Regions from separate parts of the Psychrobacillus sp. PGGUH221 genome, predicted to be linked through region 2. Evidence: predicted binding sites of a transcription regulator. Region 2 holds the regulator's gene; the other holds the start of a gene.
The links. The regulator Rex, encoded in region 2, represses fermentation and respiration genes when NADH is low (regulators of the CRP and FNR family bind a similar motif). The targets are predictions, from matches to a motif close to TTGTGAAATATTTCACAA.

Region 1 (8,117 bases), on a different contig from region 2:
GGAGATGGCACTGACAAAGTGGTTATAGTACATATAAAGTTCATCATATGTACCATCCGTGAACATACCAACAGCTCTGCGCGCAATTTCTTTAATATCAGAAAAAGCTGGTTGGTCAGGCAAACCTATAACTTCCCCGATTACATTAGAACCACGTTTTACGAAGAAGTCACGTCCCATACGACCAATTGCCAGAATTACATACTCATCTTTTGAAGCGTGACGTTGTGCTATTGCATTGGCAACAGCGCGAATAACGTTACTGTTGTATGCTCCAGCTAAACCACGATCAGAAGTGATGACAAGATATGCAGTCTTTTTTACAGGACGGGTAGTTAACATTGGATGTCCACTATCACTTGTACCTGAAGCAATTGCACCGACTACCTCTTGAATTTTACCCATGTAAGGAACATATGCTTTTGCATTCTCCTCCGCACGGTTCAACTTAGAAGCAGAAACCATTTGCATAGCTTTTGTAATTTGACTTGTTTTCTTAGTTGACGTAATTTTGCTTTTAATGTCGCGTAATGATGCCACTGGTATTTCACCACCTTATTGTTTTTTTCACATCGACAAAGATATTATTCAGATATTGCGAAAGTTTTTTTGAATGCAGAAATAGCATTGTTCATATCTTCATCTGAAGGAAGAGCTTTAGTCGTGCGAATATGATCTAAAACGTTTGTGTGGTTTGTATCTAACCAGCTATATAACTCTGCTTCAAAGCGACTGATATCTTTAACTGGGATATCATCTAAATGGCCACGTGTTAGAGCATATAAAATCATAACTTGTTTTTCTACTTTAATAGGAGAGTTCAAGTCTTGTTTTAATACTTCTACAGTACGAACACCACGGTTAAGTTTCGCTTGAGTTGCAGCGTCAAGGTCTGAACCGAATTGAGCAAATGCTTCAAGCTCACGGTATGCAGCTAAGTCAAGACGTAGTGTACCCGCAACACTCTTCATTGCTTTAATTTGAGCTGATCCACCTACACGGGATACGGATAAACCAGCGTTGATCGCTGGACGTACACCAGAGAAGAATAAATCAGATTGTAAGAAAATTTGACCATCTGTAATCGAGATTACGTTTGTTGGAATGTAAGCAGAAATATCTCCTGCTTGTGTTTCAACGAATGGTAATGCAGTTATTGAACCTGCACCTAAAGTTTCATTTAACTTCGCAGCACGCTCAAGTAGACGGCTGTGTAAGTAGAATACATCCCCTGGATATGCTTCACGACCTGGAGGACGTTTAAGAAGTAATGAAAGTTCGCGGTATGCAGCAGCTTGTTTAGATAGATCATCATAAACGATCAATACGTGCTTACCATCGAACATGAATTCTTCCGCCATAGTTACACCAGCATAAGGCGCTAGGTATAATAATGGAGCTGGCGCAGATGCAGATGCAGTTACAACGATTGTGTAATCTAAAGCACCTTTTTTACGAAGTGTTTCTACTACGTTACGTACAGTCGATTCTTTTTGACCGATAGCAACATAGATACAAATCATATCTTGGTCTGCTTGGTTAAGAATTGTATCAATCGCAACAGATGTTTTACCTGTTTGACGGTCACCGATGATTAACTCACGTTGTCCACGTCCGATTGGTACAAGAGCGTCAATCGCTTTAATACCTGTTTGAAGTGGCTCATGTACAGATTTACGTGCCATAACCCCTTGCGCAGGACTTTCGATTGGACGAGATTTTGTAGTTGCAATAGGACCTTGTCCGTCAACTGGTTGGCCAAGTGGATTGACAACGCGGCCAATCAATTCTTTCCCAACAGGAACTTCCATAATACGGCCTGTTCGACGTACTTCATCGCCTTCTTTGATGTCTGTGTATGGTCCAAGGATAACGATACCAACGTTGTTCGCTTCCAAGTTTTGTGCCATACCTAAAACACCAGTTGAGAATTCTAAAAGCTCTCCAGCCATGACGTTGTCGAGGCCATGAGCACGCGCGATACCGTCACCAATTGTGATTACTGTACCAACGTCGCTAACTTTCATCTCAGATTCATAATTCTCAATCTGCTGTTTAATCAAGACACTGATTTCTTCAGCTTTGATGCTCATGTATGTCACCTCTCAAAATTCATAATATTAACCGATCAAGTTACGTTTTAAGCGATCTAATTTAGTACTTAGAGTGCTATCGTAAATGCGGTTTCCGATTTGAACACGAATTCCACCAATAATAGATGGATCTACAATGTTTTGAATACGTAAAGATTGTTTACCTACATTTTTTGCAAATACAGATGAAACGCTTGCACGTTCTTCTTCTGTTAAATCACGTGTAGTGTATACTTTCGCTTCTGCAATACCTTGTGCTTCATTCGAAAGTGTCATAAATTCAGAAATAATGTCTGAAACTTCGCTTAATCTCTTTTTATCAATTAGCACTAAAAGTGTATTGATAACGATAGGATTTGCATTAGCAAAAACTTCACGAATCAACTCTTTTTTCTTGTCTAAGGAAAGCTTTGGAGATGTGAATAGAGTTTTCAAATCTTTATTGCCATTCCAGACAACTTTAAGTTCACGTAAATCATTTTCTACTGATTGAAGCTCGTTTTTTTGTTGTGCTAGTTCGAACAATGCGATTGCGTAACGCTGTGCTGCAGTTGATTTACTCAATTAACTTCGCCTGCCTTCGCAATCGTTGCCTCGATTAGCGCACGATTATCTTCTTCCGAAACTTCTTTTTCAAGAACTTTGGACGCTGCAAGTACAGAAAGTGAAACTACTTCTTGTCGTACTGCCGCAATCGCTCTTTCTTTTTCTGTATCAATTTCACGGATAGCAGATTCTTTTAAACGCGCTGCTTCAGAACGAGCAGTTGTGATAATTTCTTCACGAGATGCTTCGCCTTGCTTTTTCGCATTTTCTACAATCGCTAGTGCTTCCGTGCGTGCTTCTTTAAGTAAGTCACGTTGTTCTTCCAGTAATCGCTCTGATTCTTGGCGGCTAGATTCAGCTGCTTCAATTTCACTTGCGATTAATTCTTCACGTTGAGTCATAATCCCCATTAATGGACCCCAAGCTACTTTCTTTAAAAGTACAAGAAGTAAAATAAAGAAGAATAATGTAGCAAAGATATCCCAGGTGTTAAAACCACTATGGGCTTCAGCACCAAGTACAAGGTAATCAAAAGACACGATTGTTTCACTCCTTTCAAACGCTAATAAGAGATCTTGCTTCTATAATGTATAAATGTATTTATTGTTTTCTAATTCATAAAGAGAATGGCGGATAAAAAACCCGCCATTATAGATTTTGTAAGTGGTTATTATTTGTTTAATACGATGAAAGCGATAACTGCTGCGATAATTGGAATCGCCTCAACTAATGCTACCCCGATGAACATAACTGTTTGTAAAGCTCCACGTGCTTCTGGTTGACGAGCAATACCTTCTACTGTTTTTGAAACGATTAAACCGTTACCGATACCTGCACCAAGTGCACCTAAACCGATTGCTATAGCTGCTGCTAAAAGACCAACTGAACCTACCATTGTGTAATTTCCTCCTTGGAATGTTGTTTTTTTTTATTTATTTCTGCCTAGTTACCTAAACAGTTATATTAATGGTCTGACGACACTTTATGTGACATATAAACCATTGTTAACATAACGAAAATGAATGCTTGGATCCCACCTATAAATAGGGAGAAACCTTGCCATGCCATTGCTGGAATAATTGCTCCAACAAAGCCGAAAATACTAGAAGTTGCTAATCCTGCGATCAGTCCTAAAAGAACTTCCCCCGCATAGATGTTACCGTAAAGACGAAGACCAAGTGTCAACGTATTTGCGAATTCCTCAATAATTTTTAATGGAAATAAAAATGGAAGTGGTTTTAAATAAGTATCTACATTATATTGTTTAAAACCTTTCATTTGAATTCCGTAGTAGTGCGTTAAAACGATGATCATAACGGATAATGTCATGGTAATGGTTGGGTCTGCTGTTGGAGATTTCCACCAAAGTACCCCATCATACGTGATGGCAAATGGAAGACCTAATACGTTTGCTACTGCAATAAACATAATTAGCGTGATCCCAAGTACATGGAAACGCCCACCTGTTTTCCAGTCGAAATTACTTTTAATAATTCCCTTCACAAAATCCATAATCCATTCCATGAAGTTCTGCATACCAGTCGGTTTCATTTTCAAGTTTCTTGTCGCAATATAAGCAATTAAGAAAACGATAAGTGTAGTTACCGCAAGCATTAAAATGTTTGACCAGTTTCCATACAGTCCTAAAAACTTGAACGTTGGATTTGCATGTTCCACGATTCATTCACCTCTCTTTCACAATCTCATAGTTAATGTCTTGCATGAAACACAATTCTTTCTACTATTAGTAGAACATAGGGAATCATTAATCCGATAACTGTGCTGATCAGATGTATGTACTCTGGAAGGGCAAGGGCAATTGCAACAGCCGCAACACCTGATGCGAAGCGAAAAGTTGTGCCGAGACCTGCTCGTCCTTTTCCATTTGTCAACACTCGATCAAATTTCTCCATTCTACGTACTAGAATCCAGAAATTATACAGACCAAATAAAGAACCTAGTGCTAAGCCCGCAAATATTGTCGAATATGGGGTAAATCCCCAACCTAGCGCACATGCTCCGAGCAAAAAAAATATGTACTTTTTCTGCTTCGTATAAATACGTTGCATTTCCTGCATGGGTCTTCAGTCTCCTGAATCATATTTTCGAATGGTAGTAATAATAGCGAACACACCAACCGTAAGGCCAGCGAGTAAACATATTACTAAAAATACTGGAGTGGTTCTAAATGTATCGTCTATCCACATTCCTGTGAATATACCTATTAAGATAGAACCTACAAGCTGTGAGAGAATCGCAGAATACATCGCTATCCCTTGTAACGGACGTCTATTTCGACGCATAAAAGAGTCCTCACGTTTTTCCTATTTAAGTAAAAACTGTGAAACTAGTAGAAAGTTGATACGACAAGTGTTTCGAGCATGAAACCCCTATCATTGATATCCTTTGTAAGCATACAATAGGGGCAATTTGATGTCAATTAGAAGTAGTGAAATTCTTCACATATACTTCACAATTGACATCTTATCGACAAATTTAATAGAGTCAATTTACTGCTTTTTCTTAAAAAGTCATAAATGATTCTATTTACCCAATTACTTCGTACCGAATAGTCTGTCTCCTGCATCTCCTAACCCTGGAACAATATAGCCATGGTCATTTAGCTTTTCATCTAAAGCTGCAATATAAATATCTACATCTGGATGAGCTTTTTTCAATGCTTCTACACCCTCTGGAGCAGCAATCAGACACATAAATTTAATGCTCGTTGCACCACGCTTTTTCAAAGAGTTAACTGCTTCAATTGCAGAACCTCCAGTTGCAAGCATCGGATCTACAAGGATGAAATCACGTTCTGCTACATCTGCGGGAAGCTTTACATAATACTCAACTGGTTGCAATGTTTCTGGATCTCGATAAAGACCAACATGTCCAACCTTCGCAGCTGGGATGAGTTTTAAGATTCCATCAATCATTCCGATACCTGCACGTAAAATAGGAACGATCCCTATTTTCTTTCCAGCAAGTACTTTTGATTTTGTTTTTTGTACAGGAGTCTCCACTTCTGTCTCCTCTAATGGTAAATCACGTGTAATCTCAAACGCCATGAGTGTCGCAACCTCGTCTACAAGTTCACGAAACTCTTTAGTTCCAGTGTTTACATCACGGATATATGTAAGTTTGTGTTGAATGAGTGGATGATCAAATACAAATACTTTTGGCATATGGCGTATCTCCTTCACGTTTTATTTGCAATTCTACTAATTATAACAAAAGAATATGGTTACATACTAGTAATCCTACGTTCTTAATATTGCGTCTATTTTAAGCTGACATAGGATTGTAAATATATTGTCATTGATTGCCTTTGTTCTTTTTCCCACTCCTCACATATTGCCCAATAGTCTTTTTTAAAATTCATTCAAAAATAAAATATAGGAACATCCATTTTTCAAGTTGAAATGAAAGGTTAGACAGTATACAAGCGAAAAAGCTACTTTTCCAAAGAAAAGTAGCCTTCATATTACTAAACTATTAATTGTATAATGGGAATCTTGCTGTTAATGTAGAAACACGTTCTTTAGATTCTTTAAGTACAGCTTCGTCTTCATGGTTTTTCAGAAGTTTTGCAATGATTGAAGCGATTTCTTTCATTTCTTCTTCTTTAAATCCACGTGATGTAACTGCTGGAGTACCAATACGAACTCCTGAAGTAATGAAAGGACTAGATGTATCAAAAGGAATCGTATTTTTATTTACAGTAATTCCAACCTCATCTAATACATGCTCCGCTACCTTACCTGTTAAATCTAAAACAGAAACGTCTAATAGCATCACGTGATTATCAGTTCCACCAGAAACAATACGTATACCTTCTGCAGTTAAGCTATCTGCAAGAGTTTTAGCATTAGCAATCACTTGTGCTTGATACTCTTTAAATTCAGGTTTTTGAGCTTCCCCAAATGCTACAGCTTTTGCAGCAATTACATGCATTAATGGTCCACCTTGAATTCCAGGGAAAATTGTTTTATCAATTTTCTTAGCAAACTCTTCAGTTGTTAAGATTAATCCACCACGTGGTCCACGTAATGTTTTATGTGTCGTCGATGTAACGAAATGTGCATATGGAACTGGATTCGGATGAAGTCCAGCTGCTACTAAACCTGCAATATGTGCCATATCTACAAACAAGTATGCTCCTACTTCATCAGCAATTTCACGGAATTTAGCAAAGTCGATAGTACGTGAATACGCACTTGCTCCAGCTACGATCATTTTAGGCTTATGTTCTAATGCAATCGCACGAACATTTTCATAGTCGATCGTTTCTGTTTCTTTATCCACACCATAATCGATGAAGTTATATTGAATTCCACTAAAGTTAACTGGAGAACCGTGCGTTAAGTGACCACCATGGGAAAGATTCATACCTAAAATTGTGTCACCTGGTTGTAACGCAGTCATATATACTGCCATATTCGCTTGAGAACCTGAATGTGGTTGAACATTTGCATGCTCAGCTCCAAAAATTTCTTTTAATCGATCACGAGCGATATTTTCCACTACATCAACATGCTCACAGCCACCATAGTAGCGTTTACCTGGATAGCCTTCTGCATATTTATTTGTCAGTACAGAGCCTTGCGCTTCCATAACTGCTTCTGAAACAAAGTTTTCTGATGCAATTAACTCAATATTTGCTTGTTGACGTTTTTTCTCTGCCAGCATAGCTTCATGTACCGCTGGATCTTGTGCTAAAATCTTTTCCACTCTTAGTTCCTCCTCCAATATCATCCGTAAAATGCACGTTCTCCGCCAATTAGCTTTGGACGTGTTCTCGCAATCGTAACGATCGCTTCCCCAATATGCTTTGTGGACACGCGAATCGGAACAGCAACAGGTTTCAATTGCATACCAATAAGCGTTTGTCCTATGTCAATGCCGGCATGTGCTTGTACATGCTCGACAACTACAGGGTCTTGAAATTGAGTGTACGCATAGGCAGACATAGAGCCACCTGCACGAACAACTGGAATAACCGAAACTTCTGGTAATCGATAGAGAAGCTGGGTTTCTCTTTCCATTGTTATTGCTCGATTTATATGTTCACAACCTTGAAATGCTAAATGAACCTTATTTCGATCAGCAAAAGCACGCAAAGGTTCATATAAAACCTCGGCTACCTCTAAGCCACCAGCAGTACCAATTTTCTCGCCGATAATTTCCGAAGTTGAACAGCCAATAACAAATAGATCATTCTCTTTTAAGAACGCTTGCTGCTCAACCTCGAGTAGAAGCTGTTCTATTTGTTGTTTCCACAAACTTTTCGCTTCCATCTAATAATCGCCTTCTTCTATTTATAAATTAGTTCTCTAATGCCGAAATTTTTTCTACACGGCGCTCGTGACGTCCACCTTCAAAGTCTTGTGCAAGCCAAGTAGCTACGATTTCTCTAGCAAGTCCTGGACCTATTACACGTTCACCCATTGCAAGAACATTAGAGTCGTTATGACATCT
Region 2 (8,117 bases):
TCCGTTTGGAAAACGTTATGAACAATTATGCGAGGAGCTTTTTGAATGATTTGGTTAGGAATAGATACATCACATACGCCGCTTGGGGTTGCTGTAGTAAAGGACGATCAAGTGCTTGCAGAGTATAAGTCGTCCCTTAAAATTACGCACTCAATCGGAACGATGCCAGCAATAGAAGAGTTATTGAAAAAGGCAGATATTAAGCCGAATGAAATAGATGCAATTGCTGTTGCGAATGGTCCAGGTTCTTACACAGGTGTGCGTATCGGAGTAACGATTGGAAAGACGCTTGCATGGACGCTGAATATCCCGATTGTTTCTGTATCGAGTTTACAAGTGTTAGCGGGCAATGTTCCGTTCTTTTCAGGAGTCGTTTGTTCCATTATGGATGCAAGACGCGGTAATGTGTTTGCAGGAATTTATATGAATGAAGAAGTGGTGAAGGAAGCGCATATGTCGCTAACAGAGCTACTTCAAACATTGGATGAAATGGGGCAACCGGTTTTATTTGTCGGAATGGATGTTTCGATTCATTGGGAGCAAATTAAAGAAGTACTTGGGGACAAAGTGCAACGGGTGAATGCAGCGTTTAATCTGCCGAGTGCAGCTGTATTAATTGAACTTGCTAAAAAGCAAGAAGCATCTGATGTGCATACGACTGTACCAGAGTATTTACGTGTAACAGAAGCTGAAGCTAATTGGATGAAAGAGCAGAAGAAAAATGGAAATTAATTATCGAAGAATGACTATAGAGGATATCGATCAAGTCTTACGTATAGAGCAAGAAGCCTTCACACTTCCTTGGACAAGAGAAGCGTTTGAACATGAAATGACGACAAATTTGTACTCCTATTATATTTTGGCAGAGACAGAAGAAAAAGAAATTGTTGGCTATTGCGGAATGTGGATTGTAATGGATGAAAGTCATATTACAAATGTAGCGGTAACTGAAAAGATGAGAGGTCTGAAAATTGGAGAGGGCCTCATGCGCGAAGCCATTCGAGTAGTGCTCGAGCAGGAAGTTGTTCTTATGACATTGGAAGTACGTGTATCAAATGATGTTGCCAAAAAATTATATTACAAATTAGGTTTCCAAGACGGCGGAATACGAAAAAATTATTATACAGATACGCAAGAGGATGCTCTTGTGATGTGGGTGGAATTTAAATGACAAAAGACCAATTTATTTTAGGAATTGAAACGAGCTGTGATGAAACAGCTGCGTCTATAGTGAAGAATGGTAAGGAAATTATTTCGAATGTGGTCGCTTCTCAAATAGAGAGCCATAAACGTTTTGGTGGGGTAGTTCCAGAAATTGCTTCCAGACATCATGTGGAACAAATCACGATAGTCGTGGAAGAAGCGTTAAAGCAGGCGAACATGACACCGAAGGAATTGGATGCAGTAGCAGTAACGGAAGGTCCAGGATTAGTAGGTGCACTTTTAATCGGAATAAATGCAGCAAAAGCTTTTGCCTTTGCAAATGGACTTCCACTTGTGGGCGTTCATCATATCGCTGGCCATATTTATGCCAACGCGCTCGTTCAGCCGATGGAATTTCCGCTTCTCGCATTAGTTGTATCAGGTGGACATACCGAGCTAGTATTAATGAAGGAAGACGGTCAGTTCGAGTTAATTGGTGAAACACGAGACGATGCAGCAGGAGAAGCTTACGATAAGGTTGCTCGTGTTTTGAATCTTCCTTATCCAGGAGGGCCACATATCGATCGACTGGCGACTGAAAGTGACGGGGCAGTGCCGTTTCCAAGAGCTTGGCTAGAAGAAGGATCTTATGATTTCAGCTTTAGTGGATTGAAATCTGCCGTTATCAATTATCAACATAATGCGGAGCAGCGTGGAGAGGAAATCAACCCAAACCATTTAGCAGCAGGATTCCAAGAGAGTGTAATTGAAGTGTTGACTGCAAAAACACTAAGAGCAGCACGTGAGTTTAACGTGAAACAAGTCATTGCAGCGGGTGGAGTAGCAGCGAACAAAGGTCTTCGAAAATCATTGGAAGAAACATTCACTAAAGAAAACATCCCTTTTTATGTCCCACCAATTTCATTGTGCACCGATAATGCAGCAATGATAGCTGCAGCTGGAAACTCTAAGTTTTCGGCAGGTCAACTTGGGGATATGTCGATGAATGGTCGACCAGGGATGGAATTAAATAGTTGGAACTAATTTTCATTTAAGCACATCAGCTAAAGTTCTACTAGCTTTCACCTCGTGTTACGTGCTTTGAAAGCTAGTCTGGAAATACGAAATCCTCTTTTCTTCGACAAGAAAAGAGGATTTTTTTAACAGGTTTATTTCCAGTTGTCAATAGAGAACATTCGTACTTATGCACAATTTGTGGATAAGATGTGTATAAGGTGGTAAATTTCAATATATAGTGTCACATTTATACACTTTCATGTGGAAAACTATCTTTCGAATCTGTGGACAATGTGTATAAGTCTGTTGATATGTTGGTATTGCTTAGTTTTTTATGTGAATAAATTTGTGGAAAAAAATTATTATAATTTTGTACTTGACCAACATATATGGGCATGAATCGACAAATTTTTATGGGAGCTTCATGGAGGTATGCTGATTACTTTTTCTTTATGATATACTGCCAGTGTGGTGGAAGGTCGTAAGTCTCTATATGCTTAAATTCAGTAAGACTAATCCTACTCGGAGTTATAGTAAAAGTTAACTGGTCTTTTCCAACAGGAATGTGTGGACCGACTACAGGAGTAACTTCAATCGTCACTGAAAATATAAACCCACGATAACCATTAGTTCTTTCCATGTTTAAAATTTTTATTTGATACGGATAAACCATCGGGGAAATTAGAAGGGAATCTGAATAATAATTTGTGATCGCCTTATCGATATTTGGAGAGAGTAAGGATAAAAATAAATCCATCATTAGTTCTTCTTTTGACTTTTCTTCTGGTTGATAGTAATTTTGTGCAGGCTCATCAATAGCTGTATTTGACTGAACTAATATGGATGGCGGTAAAAGAAACAGAACAAAAGAAAAGACAAGTAATATTTTTTTCATAATTACGCCACCTTCATCATTATTTTGTTCAGAAAAAGTTAACTTATTTCGTCCAAATATTAGTGAATGGATAAAAAGTTTAAACGCTCGACATGAGCTATACATAAATCAATGTTTTTGGATAAAAATAATTTGATGATAAGGACGTGATTTCAATTATTGCAATTGCCCTTTTTATACTTGCAGGATTAGCTGAAATTGGTGGTGGTTATCTCATATGGCTTTGGTTAAGAGAAGGTAAGCCGTATTATTGGGGTGTTTTAGGAGGTGTGGCATTAGCTTTATATGGAGTAATTGCTACATTTCAAACTTTTCCATCGTTTGGCAGAGTGTATGCTGCTTATGGCGGTGTGTTTATAGTTCTTTCTGTATTATGGGGCTGGGGAATTGATAAGAAAACACCAGATTTTTATGATTGGATAGGTGCAGGTATATGCATAGTTGGTGTGTTAGTCATGCTATTTGCTCCGCGCCATTAAAAAAGGAGTTAAATAACAAGCAATCGGATGGTTTAGTTAAATAATCGGATGGTTATCAGCTATAATCGGATGATTAACCAACATAATCGGATGGTTTCAAGCAAAAATCGGATGGCTCACTAAGAAAATCGGATGGCCACTCAAGATAATCGGGTGGTTCCTCATTTCAAATAAAAAAAATAGTGTAAACCATTTCTCGGTTTACACTACTTATTTCATGAAACGATTTCTTCGAGTTGCTCTTGCAATTCTAACCATTCGTTGGACAAATTATCTTGTTTTTCTTTCCATTCATCTAGTTCTTTTTGCAATTGTTGTACAGCTTCGTGGTCTTGGAAAATTGCAGGGTCACAAAGCTTTTCTTCTATAGAAGCAATCTCTGTATCCACTAACGGAATTTGAGATTCTAGTTCTTCCAGTTGTCTACGGAGTTGGCGTTCTTTTTTCTTCGCTTCTTTATCAATCGTAGAAGTGCTTGCCTTTACGACAACGGCTTTTTCTATTGCTCCTGCGCTCTCAAGAGCCAGCTCTTCTAGTTCGAGTTTCTTTTCTAAATAGTAATCGTAATCTCCCAAAAATAGTGCTGCGTGATCATTCGATAATTCAACCACTTTCGTAGCGATTCTATTAATGAAGTAACGGTCATGTGAGACGAAAAGAATCGTTCCTGGAAAATCGAGCAATGCATTTTCAAGCACTTCTTTACTATCTAAATCTAAATGGTTGGTCGGCTCATCTAGCACTAACGTATTTGCTTTTAACAACATTAGCTTTGCTAGAGCAAGTCTAGCTTTCTCTCCACCAGATAAGGTAGAAACGGTTTTTTGAACATCGTCTCCACTAAATAGAAAACGACCTAACACAGTACGGACATCTTTTTCATTCATAAGTGGCCATTCGTCCCATAATTCAAGAAGTGCTGTTTTATTGCCAGTAAGAGCAGCTTGTTCTTGGTCGTAGTATCCAAATTGGACGTTTGTGCCGTATTGAATTTTACCGCCTGCACTTTCTAGTTGTTTCATAATGGTCTTCAGTAAGGTAGATTTACCGACACCATTTGGTCCGACTAGCGCTATTCTGTCCTGCTTATATACGGAAAAAGAAATATTTTTAGAAACCGATTTGCCAGGATAGCCAACAGAAACTTCTTCGAGTCTAAGTACATCATTTCCACTTGGCCGATCAATCGAAAAGCCGAAAGAAGCTGATTTTTCATCACCATCTGGAGAATCCATCCAGTCTGTCTTCTCAATCACTTTGCGTCTCGATTGAGCCATTTTGGTTGTGGAAGCACGAGCTAAATTTCGATTGACAAAGTCTTCGAGTTTAGCTTTTTCCTCCTGCTGTTTTTCGTACATTTTTTTATCACGTTCGTAATTTTTTGCTTTTTGATCAAGGTAACTACTATAGTTGCCAACATATCTAGTAACATTATGGCGAGATACTTCATAAACAAAGTTTACGACTTGATCTAAGAAATAGCGGTCATGGGACACGATAAGAATTGCGCCACTATAGTTTTTTAAATAGTTTTCCAAAAAGTTCAGTGTTTCAATGTCCAAGTGGTTGGTCGGCTCATCCAATATGAGTAAATCGGGTTTGCTAAGTAGCATTTTAGCCAGTGCCAACCTAGTCTTTTGTCCACCAGATAATGCTTGCACAGGCTTATCATAATCCTCAGGGAAAAACTGCATTCCGTGTAAAATAGAACGGATATCTGATTCGTATCGATAACCGCCTGCTTCTTTAAAAGATAGCTGTAGCTCATCATACGCAGCTGTAACTCGTGCATAGTCATCGGAGTCCTCGTATACAGATGGGTCTGCCATTTGCGTTTCTAAGGAACGAAGCTCTTTTTCTGATTCGATGAGATGATTAAAGATGGACTTCATTTCTTCCCATATAGAAAGTTTTGATTCTAGTCCGGCATGTTGCTCTAAGTATCCTAATCGAATGTTCTTAGGCATAATGATATCGCCGGAATCATACGACATTTCTCCAGCTATTATTTTAAGTAAAGTAGATTTTCCTGCACCGTTTCGACCTACAAGGGCTACCCGATCTCGGTCTTGAACCTCTAACTTTACATTAGTTAATATATCTTCTCCGTTAAAGGATTTTGTTACTTGATTGACTTGTAAAACAATCACGATGATTCGCACCTCAATTCTATCTTAAGTGTAATAGATAGGACTTGTCGTTGCAACGCTGTAGCATTATAATGAGGTAATGTTAAGAACGAAATTGGAGGGTTTTTGATGAAACCTGAACTACCGAGAATTCCTCAAGCAACAACAAAGAGGCTTCCATTATATTATAGATTTTTACAAAGTTTTCATAATGCAGGACATAAAAGAGTATCATCACAAGAGTTAAGTGATGCGATGAAAATAGATTCCGCTACTATTCGAAGAGATTTCTCGCACTTTGGAGCACTTGGCAAAAAAGGTTATGGATACGATGTTGCTAACTTACTCCAGTTTTTTAGAAAAACACTCGATCAAGATGAAGCTGCAAATGTGGCACTTATTGGAGTTGGTAGTTTAGGAACAGCTTTTTTAAAATATAACTTTCAAAAAAACCATAATACCAAAATTGTAGTTGCTTTTGATACAAAAGCACCGATAGAGGGAATGTTGGTAAGTGATATTCCTGTCTTTCATCCGAGCGTCATGGAAGAGAAGCTCGAGGAGCATGGTATCGAGTTGGTTATTTGTACTGTTCCAAGTCGCACGGCACAAGAAGTAGCTGATCGATTAGCAAAAACGAATATTAAAGGGATTCTTAACTTTACCCCTGTCCGATTGACGGTACCTGATACGATTCGGGTCCATACAATCGATTTATCGGTTGAAGTACAAACCCTAATTTATTTAATAAGAAATGAACATAACGAATAAATTGAAAGCCTTCTACCCAATACTGATGGGTCGAAGGCTTTTCTTTATGTCCAGCTCCAGCGCCTAGCCCCTCGAGGTCAAATAACCTTCCCCCAACGAAGTCAAAAAACGACTTCTTAGTGGGAAGAACATTTGCTTGTCAGGGCTGACAGAGGCGCTTGCGCTTTTCTTTATGGCATTTGAGAGTAAGTTTCTAAAAACTTTTGTATAGCTTCTCCGTAAAACTGAAAGAGAACGACGAAACCATTTAATAGCATATGGGAGATGATTGATGCCACTATCCGCTTTGTCTTATGGTAAATAAAAGCGAATATAAACCCAGAAACAGCATATAGTAGGATGTGCGTAAAGTCGAAGTGAATGATTGCAAAGACAATAGCACTGACAGATGCGGCTACGAAGAAATTTGTTTTTGGAAATAAAGAGCCGAAAATTATACGGCGGAAAATTAGTTCCTCTAATATAGGAGCGAAAATAACAATTGAAAAGATTGCCCAAGGAACAGCGTGAGCAATTTCTATAAATTGTGCTGTATTTTCGGATCCCGGTTCAACTCCTAATTTAAGTTCAATAGTAGCTGCAACACCTTGGCCTAGGAATACAAGAAAGAAACCGACGACTCCCCAGCCGATAGTTTGCCCAATAGGTGACTGTTTTCCTTTTAAAGGTCGTAAAAAGTTATTATCTTTTCTAATTAAAAGGAGTGTAACCAGTGTAGCAATCCCCATACTTAGGAACACCCACCATCCAGAAGCAACCAATGGAGGATTTTTTACGTCCATAGACTTAAATAGTATAAGTAGAAGTGGTGCAAAGATTGCTCCAGAAAGCTGCATCACGCAGTAAACAATTAATATATACAAGCCTGTTTTTTGTTGTTTCATACAATTTAGTTCCTTTCTAGATAACAATTCTCTTTTTATTGTAAAGGAAAAAAACAATAAAGGAAAAAGTTAACCTTCTCACTTGCAAAATGTTCTGTGATTAATTATTATTATAAGTGTGTTAGCACTCAAAGAGACAGAGTGCTAATAATATTAAATTCTACTATTTTAGGGAGGTAGTTTCACTTGTTAAGACCATTAGGTGATCGTATCGTAATCGAATTAATCGAAGCTGAAGAAAAAACAGCATCTGGCATCGTACTTCCAGACTCTGCTAAAGAGAAGCCACAAGAAGGAAAAGTTGTTGCTGTAGGTACTGGACGAGTACTTGAAAACGGAACTCGCGTTGAGTTAGACGTGAAAGATGGGGACCGTATCATCTTCTCTAAATATGCAGGAACAGAAGTGAAATATGAAAACAACGAATATTTAATATTACGCGAAAGCGATGTACTAGCTGTAATTGGCTAATAAAAACGAGATTATCATTCAATAATTAGGAGGTTATAAAAACATGGCAAAAGAAATTAAGTTCAGTGAAGACGCTCGTAGTGCAATGCTACGTGGAGTAGATAAACTTGCAGATGCTGTAAAAGTAACACTTGGACCAAAAGGACGTAACGTAGTTCTTGAGAAAAAATTCGGTTCACCACTTATTACAAACGATGGTGTAACAATTGCTAAAGATATCGAACTAGAAGATGCATTTGAAAACATGGGTGCTAAATTAGTTGCTGAAGTTGCATCTAAAACAAATGATATTGCTGGTGATGGTACTACAACTGCTACTGTTTTAGCA

Region 1: PGC35_RS02885 (AtpZ/AtpI family protein) is a predicted target of Rex. The motif match lies at 5,087-5,104, and genes of this name have one in related genera.

The regions. Positions count from the first base shown of each region.
Region 1 is NZ_JAQMHQ010000001.1:627,346-635,462, forward strand. It holds gene PGC35_RS02850 (F0F1 ATP synthase subunit gamma) at 1-540, opposite strand, end outside; gene atpA (F0F1 ATP synthase subunit alpha) at 585-2,093, opposite strand; gene PGC35_RS02860 (F0F1 ATP synthase subunit delta) at 2,121-2,657, opposite strand; gene atpF (F0F1 ATP synthase subunit B) at 2,654-3,178, opposite strand; gene atpE (F0F1 ATP synthase subunit C) at 3,310-3,534, opposite strand; gene atpB (F0F1 ATP synthase subunit A) at 3,603-4,316, opposite strand; gene PGC35_RS02880 (ATP synthase subunit I) at 4,349-4,717, opposite strand; gene PGC35_RS02885 (AtpZ/AtpI family protein) at 4,724-4,942, opposite strand; gene upp (uracil phosphoribosyltransferase) at 5,195-5,824, opposite strand; gene PGC35_RS02895 (serine hydroxymethyltransferase) at 6,135-7,370, opposite strand; gene PGC35_RS02900 (TIGR01440 family protein) at 7,391-7,936, opposite strand; gene rpiB (ribose 5-phosphate isomerase B) at 7,965-8,117, opposite strand, start outside.
Region 2 is NZ_JAQMHQ010000011.1:112,513-120,629, reverse strand. It holds gene tsaE (tRNA (adenosine(37)-N6)-threonylcarbamoyltransferase complex ATPase subunit type 1 TsaE) at 1-49, shown strand, start outside; gene tsaB (tRNA (adenosine(37)-N6)-threonylcarbamoyltransferase complex dimerization subunit type 1 TsaB) at 46-732, shown strand; gene rimI (ribosomal protein S18-alanine N-acetyltransferase) at 722-1,171, shown strand; gene tsaD (tRNA (adenosine(37)-N6)-threonylcarbamoyltransferase complex transferase subunit TsaD) at 1,168-2,187, shown strand; gene PGC35_RS18545 (DUF3888 domain-containing protein) at 2,600-3,055, opposite strand; gene PGC35_RS18540 (YnfA family protein) at 3,211-3,534, shown strand; gene PGC35_RS18535 (ABC-F family ATP-binding cassette domain-containing protein) at 3,750-5,684, opposite strand; gene PGC35_RS18530 (redox-sensing transcriptional repressor Rex) at 5,793-6,434, shown strand; gene PGC35_RS18525 (CPBP family intramembrane glutamic endopeptidase) at 6,605-7,318, opposite strand; gene groES (co-chaperone GroES) at 7,505-7,789, shown strand; gene groL (chaperonin GroEL) at 7,833-8,117, shown strand, end outside.